DNA from 3 places in the Acetilactobacillus jinshanensis genome. Region 2 is predicted to be linked to each of the others. Evidence: riboswitches for the same ligand, from Rfam matches in the RefSeq annotation. Region 2 holds a riboswitch; each other region holds the start of a gene.
The links. A riboswitch is a leader RNA that binds a small molecule or an ion and turns the genes downstream of it on or off. The one in region 2 is predicted to bind lysine.
Positions count from the first base shown of each region.

Region 1: another riboswitch for lysine. It lies ahead of yjeM (glutamate/gamma-aminobutyrate family transporter YjeM); the one in region 2 lies ahead of ELX58_RS03390 (amino acid permease).
Region 3: another riboswitch for lysine. It lies ahead of yjeM (glutamate/gamma-aminobutyrate family transporter YjeM); the one in region 2 lies ahead of ELX58_RS03390 (amino acid permease).

Region 1 covers NZ_CP034726.1:509,356-513,775, forward strand. Annotated here, with positions in the region: gene yjeM (glutamate/gamma-aminobutyrate family transporter YjeM) at 1-1,301, opposite strand, end outside; lysine riboswitch at 1,445-1,621, opposite strand; gene ELX58_RS02550 (CHAP domain-containing protein) at 1,752-2,225, shown strand; gene ELX58_RS02555 (C39 family peptidase) at 2,260-3,000, shown strand; gene ELX58_RS02560 (hypothetical protein) at 2,997-3,251, opposite strand; gene ELX58_RS02565 (MgtC/SapB family protein) at 3,324-3,962, opposite strand; gene ELX58_RS02570 (DUF805 domain-containing protein) at 4,046-4,420, opposite strand, start outside.
Region 2 covers NZ_CP034726.1:727,568-731,987, forward strand. Annotated here, with positions in the region: gene ELX58_RS03385 (replication-associated recombination protein A) at 1-568, opposite strand, end outside; gene ELX58_RS03390 (amino acid permease) at 688-2,169, opposite strand; lysine riboswitch at 2,357-2,536, opposite strand; gene ELX58_RS03395 (hypothetical protein) at 2,634-3,083, shown strand; gene ELX58_RS07860 (hypothetical protein) at 3,080-3,247, shown strand; gene ELX58_RS03400 (hypothetical protein) at 3,302-3,595, shown strand; gene ELX58_RS03405 (sulfite exporter TauE/SafE family protein) at 3,988-4,420, shown strand, end outside.
Region 3 covers NZ_CP034726.1:903,650-908,069, reverse strand. Annotated here, with positions in the region: gene ELX58_RS04270 (ABC transporter ATP-binding protein) at 1-9, opposite strand, end outside; gene ELX58_RS04265 (hypothetical protein) at 284-565, opposite strand; gene yjeM (glutamate/gamma-aminobutyrate family transporter YjeM) at 955-2,442, opposite strand; lysine riboswitch at 2,583-2,760, opposite strand; gene ELX58_RS04255 (hypothetical protein) at 2,981-3,421, opposite strand; gene ELX58_RS04250 (hypothetical protein) at 3,440-3,637, opposite strand; gene ELX58_RS04245 (hypothetical protein) at 3,753-3,944, shown strand; gene galE (UDP-glucose 4-epimerase GalE) at 4,001-4,420, opposite strand, start outside.

The DNA.
Region 1 (4,420 bases), 220 kb from region 2:
TTACTGTGATAAATTTCAAATGGTCGGTTCATGTTAATAATCTTCTTAAAGAATGGGAATGCAAAAACAATTAATACGTATTGCAACGTCGTGGATACATTATTCATATCTGTCAAAATCTGATAGAACATCTTAGCGCTTGAGCCACCAAATGAAGTGAAGAATAGTACAACACTCATTAAAGCCGTCTGAATCCACATAACATGGTTTGGCATCCCATGCTTATTAAGATGCAATGCCCACTTAGGCCATAATTTAGTTGATGACCCAAACATAAATGATTTGATTGGTGAATAAAGTAGAACGAAGAAACCACCAATTCCACCAGCTAAGGTAGCAAAAGCTTCAAAACGAACTAAGAAATGACCAAAGGCTAATGTGGTTCCAGGAGCCCAGTTTAAACTACGACCTAAAGCGAAGCCAACGTTGGCCATTAAAACATACATAACGTTACCTAAAGTAACTGACTTGCGACCCATAATGTGAGCCCAATTGATACTTACACCACAGAGAAGAATAGATGCTGTATATAGAACAACCATGATGACCATGGAGATCATAACTGCACGCGGGAAAGTCTTCTTAGGGTTCTTTAAATGATTAATAACACCGCATAATGATTCAATTCCAGCGTAAGCAAAGATCGCGTATACAACGAACGAAATCATTGAAGCGGTGTGTCTAAACTGTGGATTCGGTGGAACGATAAAACTCTTGAAACCCGTGATTGGTTGAGCTAAATGGCCATGGTTAGTAAAAATCAAAATGATTGATAAAGTACAAAAGATTACCACTAATAAAGTTGCCATAAAGCCACCGATGGAAGCAATCCATGTAATTGACTTTAAACCTTTAATTGCTAACCATGTAGCAAAGATTAGAAAAATAATGGATAAGATACCTAAAGTTTCGGTGCTATCTAGTCCCAAAATACTCCATTGTTGAGTGGTATCTTTCCCAAAGATCATAGCAGACCAGGAAATCCAGCTATTGGGAATCCAGAAAATATTGGTAATGATCCAAGCTAATAGCCAAATAAACGTTCCAATAAATGCCCAACGTTCACCGATTGACACTTTAATCCAAGAATAGATTCCACCACTTTTATCACTTAAAGCAGAACCATATTCAGCAAACATAAATGATGTTGGGATGAAGAAACAGAACGCACCAACTAAATACCAAATAATACTAGCGTAGCCCATTTGTTCATATGCCGTAGCGGTATTAACAAAGCCAAATGCGGTAGCAAGAATCATTAGAACTAAGCTAGTCAAAGAAATGTTGCCATCTTTTGACATAATAAAATGAAGCCTCCAACTTTTATTAATTCAAAGAGGTTAGAGACACAAATCATTTATTTGTTGAATTATATACTAAAAAGCCATCATTTTAAGATAGCTTAAAACGATGGCATCAATTTTACCTACTTAACATATAGTCCAACGTTCAAAGCTCTCCGCAGTTTATCTACGACAGTTCGCGATCTATTGAATCACGCCCCAGATCACCAGTAACCACTTTTACTAGCACCTCGGCAACTTTCCCTTTCAGCTAACTTCTTCACTAAAGTAGTAGTTCAATTAACCTACTCTTGTCAGTTGCAACCTCTTTGATTTTTATATTAAATATATTATAACTTTATGGTATTTTTGTCAAACCAATTTATTGATATTGACTATCAATGTTTAACTTTATATAGTTAAATTATACGTAAATTTAACTAATGTTCGTTTAAAGGAGCAATTACTATGAGTAAATTAAGTCCTGATACAAAAAAATATTTGTCATATGCTAAAAAATGGGTTGGCAACATCCCTTATAGCATGGCTGGACACGCTGATTGTTATCATAAATTGAAGGCTGGAAAGAAACCAGCATCAGGTGACTGCAGTGCCTTCGTATTAGGTGTCTTAGCACATGATGGTTATAAAGTTCATCAAGCCAGTACACCCACTATGGATGCTGAACCAGGTTTAAAGCGAATTAAACCCGATGAAGCAACGGTTGGTGATGTCGTTATCGTTAATAAGGGTGATGGATATAATTCGAATGGTCACACCGCCTTTTTATTACAGCCTTGGAAAAAGTACGGGAAACATACTAAGGTTCTTCAGGAAAGTGTTTATCATGATCTTAAGAACGTTAACGTCAAAGAATTTGGGCCTAGCTTTGCTGATTTAGCTGGCGGTAAAACTCGGTTCTATCACCCAACTAAGCCTTAATTAATTTATAAAAATATAATAAAGGTGTGAAATAATGACTATTAATTCAAAGCTAACTGATTTTTATACGGTAATTGCTAATTCGGGTAAGCATGTCGGTACACCCATTTATGCAACCTATCCAAAACAGAGTGCTTCAGGTAAAGTAATTGCCACTCAACACCAATATCGTAATCAAATCGTCCATGTTACTAAGATGGTTAAATCTACTCATCAAACTTGGGCTAAAATTGATGGTAAGATTTCTGGCTGGATTAATTATGATGGTCTTGATCACGATGTTCGCTGGTTTAAAGGTGTCCCACTAATTTGCCAACGCCCGGAATTACCCACGGGATGTGAATTAGTTGCCGCCACCATGATGCTTCAATATGCAACTGGTAAAAAATTAGATAAGATGAAATTAGTTCGTGAAATGCCAAGGAGTACTAACCCTAATAGAGGTTTTGTCGGTAGCCCTTATAAGACCAGTGGTTGGTGTGTATATCCTGGTGGCTTGATGAGCGTTGTAAATCAATATACCCATGATAAAGCATGGAACATGACGGGATGCACAATTACTGATATTAAAAAGCAAATTGATCGTAATCATCCCGTTGTCATCTGGATGACTGACATCGATGGCTTTCCAACGCACGCCTTAACGGTTTATGGATACGATAAACATCACCTGTTTTTAAATGACCCGTGGGCAAACGCCCGAATTAAACGTTCATTATCGTTTATTCGTAAACGTCGAAGTAAAGATGGCATGCGAACGATTAGTTATCATTAACGAGATCCTAAACTATAGAAAGTTAGACCATGATTGGTTTGGACTTCGAGGTACTTGTGTTTAACGAGATAATGAATGGCGTTATTAAATTGATTTGCTTTTATATGGCCAAGACGATTTAATAGCGTTTTTTGATCTAAGTAATTGATACATGAATTATCTGAGCCATCGTGCATGATTTCATTAATTCGGTTTGCAATGGGATGAGCTTGTAAGTCACGGTTGTGATTAGTTAAATTAACGTATTCCATATTAGTAACCTTCTTTACATAAAAAATAAAGGACTTAATTTATAAATTAAGTCCTTTATTTTTATCTTTAAGTTATCTTCTGCTTAGACGAGCCCGAACGACGGCTTTACAACGGTTTAAATCCAAGATAATTTTGGTAACTGAAGTTTTACGATGATTCATCATTCCTTCGGCCTGGATTAGCATATGTTTTTCGTTAATGGCCGTTACTTCTAACTGCGGATGAACAATGTGATTATTCTTAAGGATCCGTTTGATGTGATCTAGCGAATCAGATTTATTAACGGCTCTAATCTGCATTTTAATACTGACGTTGTTAACTAGCCATTCAGCGATTGAGTCATCATGGAACATAAACTGAATCGTTACGATGATGATCGTTGCGGCAATCGCAATGATGTACATCCCGGCACCAACGGTCATACCAATAGCAGCAGTACCCCAGATACCGGCGGCGGTGGTTAAGCCACTGACTTTCGTATGGCCGGTTAAAATCATTCCGGCACCCAGGAATCCAACACCACTGATGATCTGCGCGGCAATACGTGATGGATCAAGGCTGATGTTATGCATAGCTAAGACATCATAAAAGCCGTACTTAGAAACTAGTGTTGTTAGCGCGGCACCGACAGCCACTACAATATGGGTTCTAATTCCGGCACTCTTGAATTGTCGAGAACGTTCATAACCAATTGCACCACCACATAGCAATGCGACTAGCAGACGGACAATCCATTCAATTTCAGTTGACGCTGAAATATTATCACTCCCCGTTCACTTTTACGTTTTATAAATTAATCATGCTTCGTAGGAAATAATGCCAAAACAATGGCACAGATGAAACAGATAAATTCAAGAAACGCACTGGTGTTTTCGATGATGATCCGTGGCCAAGTCTTACCAACCGATTCATGAACGATGGCTTGTAGAACCCACGGTGCGACATAAGTTAAGAAAATCCAGTAAACACTAATCCCGGCGTTGCGGTATCGACGAATCGTAATACTGATACACGGGATTAGAGCTACTAAACAGTAGGCCAGTAATAATACCAATCCAGTTAATTCAACGTGCGGTTCACCCTTTAGATGTCCCACTAATGCCCAGATTAGAAATACAAATCGAATTAACCAGTTCCACATAAATGGCCACCAGTATTCGGTTCGACT
Region 2 (4,420 bases):
TGATCAGCGTTTCAACATCTTTGGTGGTCAACTGATGAAATACGAAGACCTTACAGCGCGATAACAAGGCTGAATTAATGGTAAACGACGGATTCTCGGTCGTGGCACCGATCAAAGTAATGCTCCCCTTTTCAGTGTAAGGTAAGAAGGCATCCTGCTGAGACTTATTGAAGCGGTGAATTTCGTCGATAAAGACGATCACCTTTTTACCAAGTCGTCGATACTCTTCAGCTCGGCGCATTAAAATTTTAATCCGTCGAATGCTGGCGTCAGCCGCACTGAATTGCAGAAAGGTTGATTTGGTGTGTCGGGCAATGATCTCCGCTAAAGTCGTTTTACCGCAGCCTGGTGGTCCCCACAGGATCATGTCAGGGACCCGGTCACGAACGATCAAGGTTCGCAATAGTTGGCCTTTGCCTAACAGATTCTGCTGACCCACGAATTCATCAAGGGTTCTGGGTCTGACCCGATCAGCTAACGGAGTATTCTTTGACATCCCTTTGGTCGGATCAGTCAAATGGTTAGAACCCTGAGCAGGGTTACCAAACAGCGATTCCTGTTGATGCATGCGGACAGCCTCCTTGTTACTATTATAGTCTCATTTAGCTATAAAAAACGAAAATAAAAAGTACTGCTAATTATAATGCAGTACTTTTTCAATATCATTTATCTTAATATCTAAATTAATTATTTATTTAATTTACTCTGTTCAACTTCTTTCAGTGAACGAACGTCAATCTTCTTTAACGGAATGACGTGATCATGATGACTCCACTTGTAAGCGAAGTAAACGATCAGTAATACTGGAACACTGAAGTAAGTTACTAAGATGTTGAACCAATCAAGGCTAGCAATGGAACTGTAACCTTGGGCAACGATAATGAACAGACAGAAGATAATTGAAATAATGGCACAGAACTTGAACCACTTAGCATGGTAAGTCAATTCGTCAAAGCTATGGCCCTGTTTGATCCATGCGTTACCAAATCGGTAAGCGGCGATGGCGATCATTAACCATGCGATAAAGCCAAGTAAACTAGAACTAGTGATTAATTCATTATAAACCTTAGGACCAACGAAGCTTAAGCCATAAACAGCTAATGACAATACGGAAGTCAGAGTCAATGCTGAATACGGAATCCCTTTCTTAGTCGTGTTACCAAAGAAGTGGAGTGCACGGCTACGGTTGTTACGGCCCATGGAGTATAGAGAACGAGTACCGGCGTATAAACCAGAGTTAGCTGCTGAGATAACGGCGATTAAGATAATGGCGTTCATCAATGAAGCAGCGCCTTTTAAGCCGGCGTTCTTAAATACTAAGGTAAATGGACTCGTGGTAATGTTGGTTACACTTTGACCCAGTAATGCTTTACTGGTGTAAGGAATTAAGAATGACATTACGGCTAATGAACCAACGTAGAATAACATAATCCGCCAGAAAGTCTGCTTAATGGCTTTCGGAACGGCCTTTAACGGGTTACTACTTTCACCGGCAGTAATTCCAACTAATTCAGTACCCTGGAATGCAAATCCGGCTAAGATAAAGACGTTAACGGTTGAAGAAAAGCCACCAACAAACGGTGCTTTACCGATCGTAAAGTTCTTGAAGCCAACGGACTTGCCACCGAAGATACCAAAGATGGTAAGAACACCAACGACCAAGAATGCTAAAATAGCTAAAATCTTGATGAAAGCCATCCAGTATTCAGTCTGTCCGAAGGAACGAACTGAAACGGCGTTAATCAAAATAATCAATGCTAAGGCAATCAAGCTCCAGATCCATCCTGGTGTGCTCGGGAACCAAAACTTCATAATAATACCAACAGTAGCGATATCAATCGGAACGGTGAATACCCAGTTTAAGAAGTATTCAACATCAGTTGTAAAACCAGATGATTGATCAATGTATTGAGCACTCATGTCACCGAAACTACCACTTGGGAAGTGGGTAGCAACGGTACCTAAACAGGCCATTAAACAAAGCATGAACAATGCGATGGCACAGTAAGCTAACAGTGCACCACCTGGTCCGGCACTGGTAATCGCACCACCAGAGGTAATGAATAGACCAGTACCAATACAACCACCTAAGGCAATCATTGACATATAACGGTTCTTTAAGCCACGTCGCAAAGACTGAACTCTAACCGTTTTATTCCGTCTAAGCATAGAATTCCTCCTAATAATCAAAATCTCGAAGAGGAGGTTGGATAAGTTATTCATGTATCGAATCCAAGCAAAAAGCCCTTCAGTCAATTTTCTGACCGGAGGGCTTTTATCAACGTACCAAAAAATTCTTTCATTTCCGATACGCTTTGAAACGAAAGAACTTAATTTCTAACTTAGATTCGGTTCCATGATTCAAAGCTCTCCGTGAAAACTGATTCACGACAGTCCGTAATCTATTGAATTACGTCCCGGTACACCAATAACTGTTATTATCAGTACCTCGGCGACCTCCCCTTTCGATCAACGTCTACACAGTAACAGCTGTTCGATTGATCTAATTATGTCGGTCGCAACCTCTTCGATTTAATTTACAATTATAATAATACACCATTTTTCAAATATATCAATATATTTGTAAATAGAATATAATATAAATGTGGAATAATATTAAGAAGGTTTTCGATTTGATTAAGATCACAGCCCAAATGCTAATGAACGACATTGAGCCCATTAGCTTAGAAAATGAAGTCAATGATAACGAAACGTTACTGGTCGCCATGCGACAGAAAGCCAAGCGTGAACACATTAAATTAATGGCCAACTTCTGGAACAGCCACGAACCATTGGGTGTCGTTAAGGACAGTTTATTATACAAAGCTTTAGTCCTTTATTACTACCAAAAGGTCGGCAATTTTGAATATGAAGCCGCAAAGAACATTCATGGTTTCTTGAACAATAATTCATCAGAACCGAAAAAGAAATTCGGTTTCTTCTTTCACGCTAAGGCCGACATTCAACACCCCGCACTTCCGGTGGTCGTCTTTGCGACCCTGCTTAAACATGTGGGGACCATCCCTGATTTTCTAAAGTTCGTCAATCATCAAGTTGGCTACAAAAAGGACGTGGCAAAATGATCTACGTTGCGTTAATCTACCTGGCATGTATCTTTATCATCCTGTCATTAATGGGCGGAATCCTGGTAAGTCATCTTTGGTACATCGTTTTACTAATCAGCGTCATTTTATTCTTATACTGCCTTTCGAAACTGAAAAAGATCAGTAGAGGGCCCAGAAATTAAGCGTTATTTGTTATATCATATAGATAGTACCGTTTTAAGAAAGGACATTCAGTTATGAAAAAAGTAACACCAAAGCAAGCCGCAATCGTTGTTAAGTCTGGAATCTCCAACTTAATGCGTGACTTAGCCGATAAAAAAATTCCTGACAAAGCTAACCCCGTCAAGAACGATATCGATTACTGCAAGCAGGTCGCTAACTTATACTCTTACAAAGTCGACTTCGCAAAAGACGCCTACGGTAAATTAGTAACCATGAGTGACAAATTCGCCAAGGATGCTAATGTTGACGACGTTGCCGATGCTTGTAAGAAGAACTGGCCTGGCTTAGCTAAAAAGATCTTAGCTTAATTTTAAACTAATCACTTCATATAAAGACGAGTAGGAATTATTAAATTTCTACTCGTTTTTTCACCAAAAAGAAAGGACCGGCACGACACCGATCCCGAGTTAAACCTAGTTTGCAAAGGAGTCTCTTACAATGCTTGCTCCAATTAGCCACATAAGGAGTAGGAGCACTAAGAAAGTAGTTACTGCAGAAAGCCATTGCGGATGGCCGTAACGGTTTTGGTAAGGGACAAGGGCGTTAATTCGTCCTCGTCACTGTTCACTATAAACAATCAATAAAATTATGGTAGAATAACGAACGATTTTTGATGTGTCTATTTTTCACGTATAATAATAAGGATAACTAAATTTTCGAAGGTGATCTTATTCATTTTGCATTATGGCAAATTCTAGCGATGTTCCCGATTGGAGTCGTTGCTGGGATTATCAGTAGCAGTGTTGGTATGGCTTCGTTAGCCACCTATCCGTCGCTACTGTACATCGGTGACATGCCGGCCATCGCGGCTAACGTTACCAATACGTCGTCGATGATCTTTACCGGGATGGGTTCCGGCCTATCGTCCATCCCGGAACTCCGAGGCCACGTTAGACAGTTGTTATTAACGTTAGTTTGTACGTTCATCGGTAGTATCGGTGGAACTTATCTTCTATTATCTGAACCCAGTGCTTCATTCAAGAAAGTCGTTCCGTTCTTTATCTTAATTGCCGGGATCATGATCCTTTGGCCAAAGAAGCCCCTCAACGAAAACAGTGAAAATCATCAACGTAAAGTTAGAGTATGGGAATATCTGATCGGTGGCCTCGCTTTCTTGATTGCTGGAATTTACA
Region 3 (4,420 bases), 180 kb from region 2:
TTCAGACATTGACATCATCCTCATAAATTGATTTAACGAATCCTTGATATAAACAGAAACAATAAATTTACTTCTTATAAGCAAAGTTCACTTATTATAATACCACGAATTTTATAAATCGCAACCTAATTTTTAAACAAATTTTAAAGGTTCGTAAATCTCCTGCTGTTAATTTTATTAGATTTAAGAACGACCGACCATTTAAGAACTTATAAAAACAAAAAAGAACTGGGATTAAATATCCCAGTCCTTCCAAGAGGTTTGTTTATTTGTGTTGGCAATTTTAAGCACTCTGATCTAGTTTTTTAACGCCTTGGGGAACGATCTTAACAAGAATTAAATTATGAAAGTAGGCCCGAAGTAATAACTTCGGGTTATTTAAATCAATGTTATACGACTTTAAGCATGCGGCTGATTTGAACATCACCACAAAATTACGAGCATTGGAATCTAGACACTCATTGATGTTATCACCCAATGGACTTACGTCTTCATGCTGATATTCAGGCAGAATTTCTGCTAACCATTCCACAAAATTCCGATTGACCTTCATTGTCTTAAACATATAACTTCACCAGGTTTTAATAATTTTAACACTATCCATTTATCATTTAATACTAGCAACTTGAAACGGGCTTTTTAGACCGAAATAATGACTAAAATTCGAAGAAGAAGCACGATCATAACCATGAATAACAACGTTTTAAAATGATACCGTTTATTAGTTAACATAATTAATCCCTCTTTTTGAATTTTAGTCATTAATTAATTCCAAATTTCTTTGTTAGCAACTTAATAGTCTATCAATTAATCACCAATGTCAAGCTATTATTTAATAAATATTAACTAATTTATTATTATTTTATATAATGTTTATATTTTTTTGATAGAGAAAATAAAAAAGGCCCAACTCCCTTAGAGTTAGACCTCAAATATTAATTAAATTAATCTAATTTAAGCTTCAGTCTCACGACGCATGTGCCAGTCATAGAATAACCAAGCACCACCACCGAAGATTACTGGTCCTAAGAAGGTCCAGAAATCAGTCATGTATTGATGAGCCAATAATGGCTGAACGAAATTGAAACCAATTCCGAAGGCTAAGACGAATAGCACCAGGATCGTGATGACCCACGTCGTCTTCATACTATGGTAGACAACGAACGGTCGATCCAGGTTAGCAAGTTTCTTAAAGAACGGGAATGCTAATACGATCAAGATGTACTGGAAAGCAGTCGAAACGTTGTTCATATCGGTCAAGATCTGGAATAAGGCCTTGGCATCGTTACCACCAAAGGTCAGGAAGAACAGAACAGCGACTAAGAAGCCACCCTGGACCCACATGACGTTGCCAGGCATGCCATCACGGTTCAGACGTAAGCTCCACTTTGGCCATAACTTCTTGTTGGAGCCGAACATGAATGACTTGATTGGTGAATAAGCTAATACCAAGAAGCCACCAGCACCGCCCCAGAGGTTAGCAAAACCAGTGTAACGAGCTAAGAAATGACCTAGAGCCAACGTACCAGACGGACTTAAGTCTAAGCCGTGGCCTAAACTAAATCCTAAGTTACCCATTAATACGTACATTACATTACCTAAGGTAACTCCGTTTTGACCCATTACGGCTTTCCAGTTAACAACGAATCCACAAAGGATGATCGATACCGTGTAAAGAACGAAAACTAAGGCGGTCGCGATCATAACACCATGTGGGAACGTTTTAGCTGGGTTCTTTAAATGGTTAATGACCCCACATAGGGATTCAATTCCGGCATACGCAAAGATTGCATAAACCACGAAAGAAATCGTGGAAACTGGCGTCTGAAAACTTGGGTTCGGCGAAACGATAAAGCTCTTGAAACCGGTAATGGGCTGAGCCAAATGGCCATGGTTCAAGAAAATCAAAATTACGGATAAGATACAGAAAACAAAAGCGATTGAAGTTGCTAAGAAACCACCGATCGAGGCGATCCAGGTAATATTACCTAGGCCCTTTACGGAGATCCAGGTTGCCGCAATGACAAAGAGAATCGATAACAGGCCTAAAGTTTCAGTACTGTTAAAATGCAGGAACGTCCAACTCTGGGTCGTATCATGACCGTAAATCATAACTGATAATGAAACCCATAGGTTTGGAACCCCGAACAGCATCGTGATGACCCAGGCACTTAACCAGGTGAAGCCACCGATAAAGGCCCAACGTTCACCTAGTCCGGATTTAATCCAGGAATAAATCCCACCGGCGGAATCCTTTAATGCTGAACCATATTCAGCAAACATAAACGACGTGGGCAGGAAGAATGCCAATGCACCCACAATGTACCAAATGATACTAGCATATCCCATCTGATCAAAGGCCGTTGGCACGTTAATAAAGCCAAAGGTCGTTGATAAAATCATTAGGACTAAGCTAGTAAGTGAAATTCGCTTAGCTGTCATAAAATAAAAACCTCTAATCTTAAGATTTCGAAGAGGATTAGCGGCACATGATGAATCACAGTCTGAATAAAGAAAAAAGTCCTTTATCTGGCGCTTAGTCAAATAAAGGAATCCAATTACTAACTGAGATTCGATTCTTGTTTGAATAAAGCGCTCCACGGGTGGGTCCGTGACAGTCCGCAGCATATTAAGCTACGTCCCAGAACACTGTTAACCGTCAATAACAGCACTTCGGCGACGTCCCCTTTTAGTTAACTTCAATATCATAACGGTGACTCGGTCAACTTACTAATGTCAGTCGCAACCTCTTCGATTTTTACATTTACATTACAAAGTATACCACAATTTATGGTCATTTATCGGCCAATTGCGGCAAAAATCAACCCAATCACCATAATAAACATGGGTACGGGGCCAATTAACCAACTAAGTAGATCTTGATGTTGATTTAACACATTTATCACTCCAACACGACCATTGTAAAAAGAAAGGCCCGTGATGTGAAATTCACGAGCTTTTGTTAATAATTATCAATTATTTACTTGCGATGAGTAATTCGTCCGGTCAAATTGCCTTCATCATGATTACGATGATGTTTACCAAACAACTGACGGAATAGATGATGCTTATGATCGTTAGACTGACCATTACCTAAGAAGTCACCACCGAAGTCGTTACCTAGATTACCAAAGGCTTGGTCCATTTGTTTGAAGCTTCGATTCATGTCTTCGTTCATTTTCTTCATCTGGTTCATGGCATCTCTCGGATTGACCTTGTGGCCGTTCTTTGAAAAGTGACGCTTTACATGGCCGTTAACGTTACTATAAGTCGCGCTAAAGCTGTGAACGCCATTGTGATTGCCATGACCAAAATGTTTAAAGAAATCATTATCATTATTATGATTATTGTGGTTAAAATCATCGTTATGATCATTAGATCCCATTACGTGCGGATGAATGCGATGTACGACTTTACTCATATTCTCACCTTCAAAAAGTTATTTTAGAAAAGCTACGATAACATTAGTGATGAGAGTGATTATCAAAAGAATGGTGCAGATCAATTCACCAATTGGTGAATTGACGGCGGCAGTTACAAAGCCACCCAATGTCAATAATAATAAAGCAAAGTAGGAATATAAAAAGATTTGATTACCTTTTGGTAAATCTTTGAATTTAGTGTGGTTATTAGCCATTAAAATCACCTTAAATATCGATTAATTAGTTCACCGTCAAGTATATCACAGGTAGTCAAAGCACTTTACTACCTATATGTAAGGGCCTTATTATTATCCATAGGAGATGAGATCGATGATGTTTTTAGACTTCTGGTTATGGATCCTTGTTGGCTTAGTTACCGCAGGAATTATGGCATTGATCTTTAAATACTTAGACAAATGCGTTAAATCCATTAAGAAGACCGGTAACAAGGTCTGGTTCACCTGCATCATTACCGTTGCTTTATGGGTTGCCTTGGCACTCGTCGTTTGCCCATTTAAATAAAAAGAAATGCTTCATCAAAAATAAATTGATGAGGCATTTTTTACGCTCAATTTTAATTATTTTTCGTAGCCGTTTGGATGCTTTCGCGTCCACTTCCAGGCGCTGCTAATAATCTTATGAATATCATCATACTTTGGCTTCCAGCCTAAGATTTTCCGGGCTTTCGACGAATCCGCAATCAACGTACTTGGATCACCGGGACGGCGCGGTGCCATACTGGCGGAAATTGGCTGACCCGTTACGTCACGAGCTGCCTGCAACATCTGAAGATTAGAAAAACCGGTCGACGAACCTAGATTAAAGATGTCAGAATGGCCACCCCTTAGTAGCCACTTCATAGCTAAGATGTGGGCGTTAGCCAAATCTAAAACGTGGACGTAATCACGGACGTTGGTCCCGTCTTTAGTAGGATAATCATCCCCGAAGATCTGGAGCTGATTTCGTTGGCCCAGAGCAACCTGTAAAATAATCGGGAT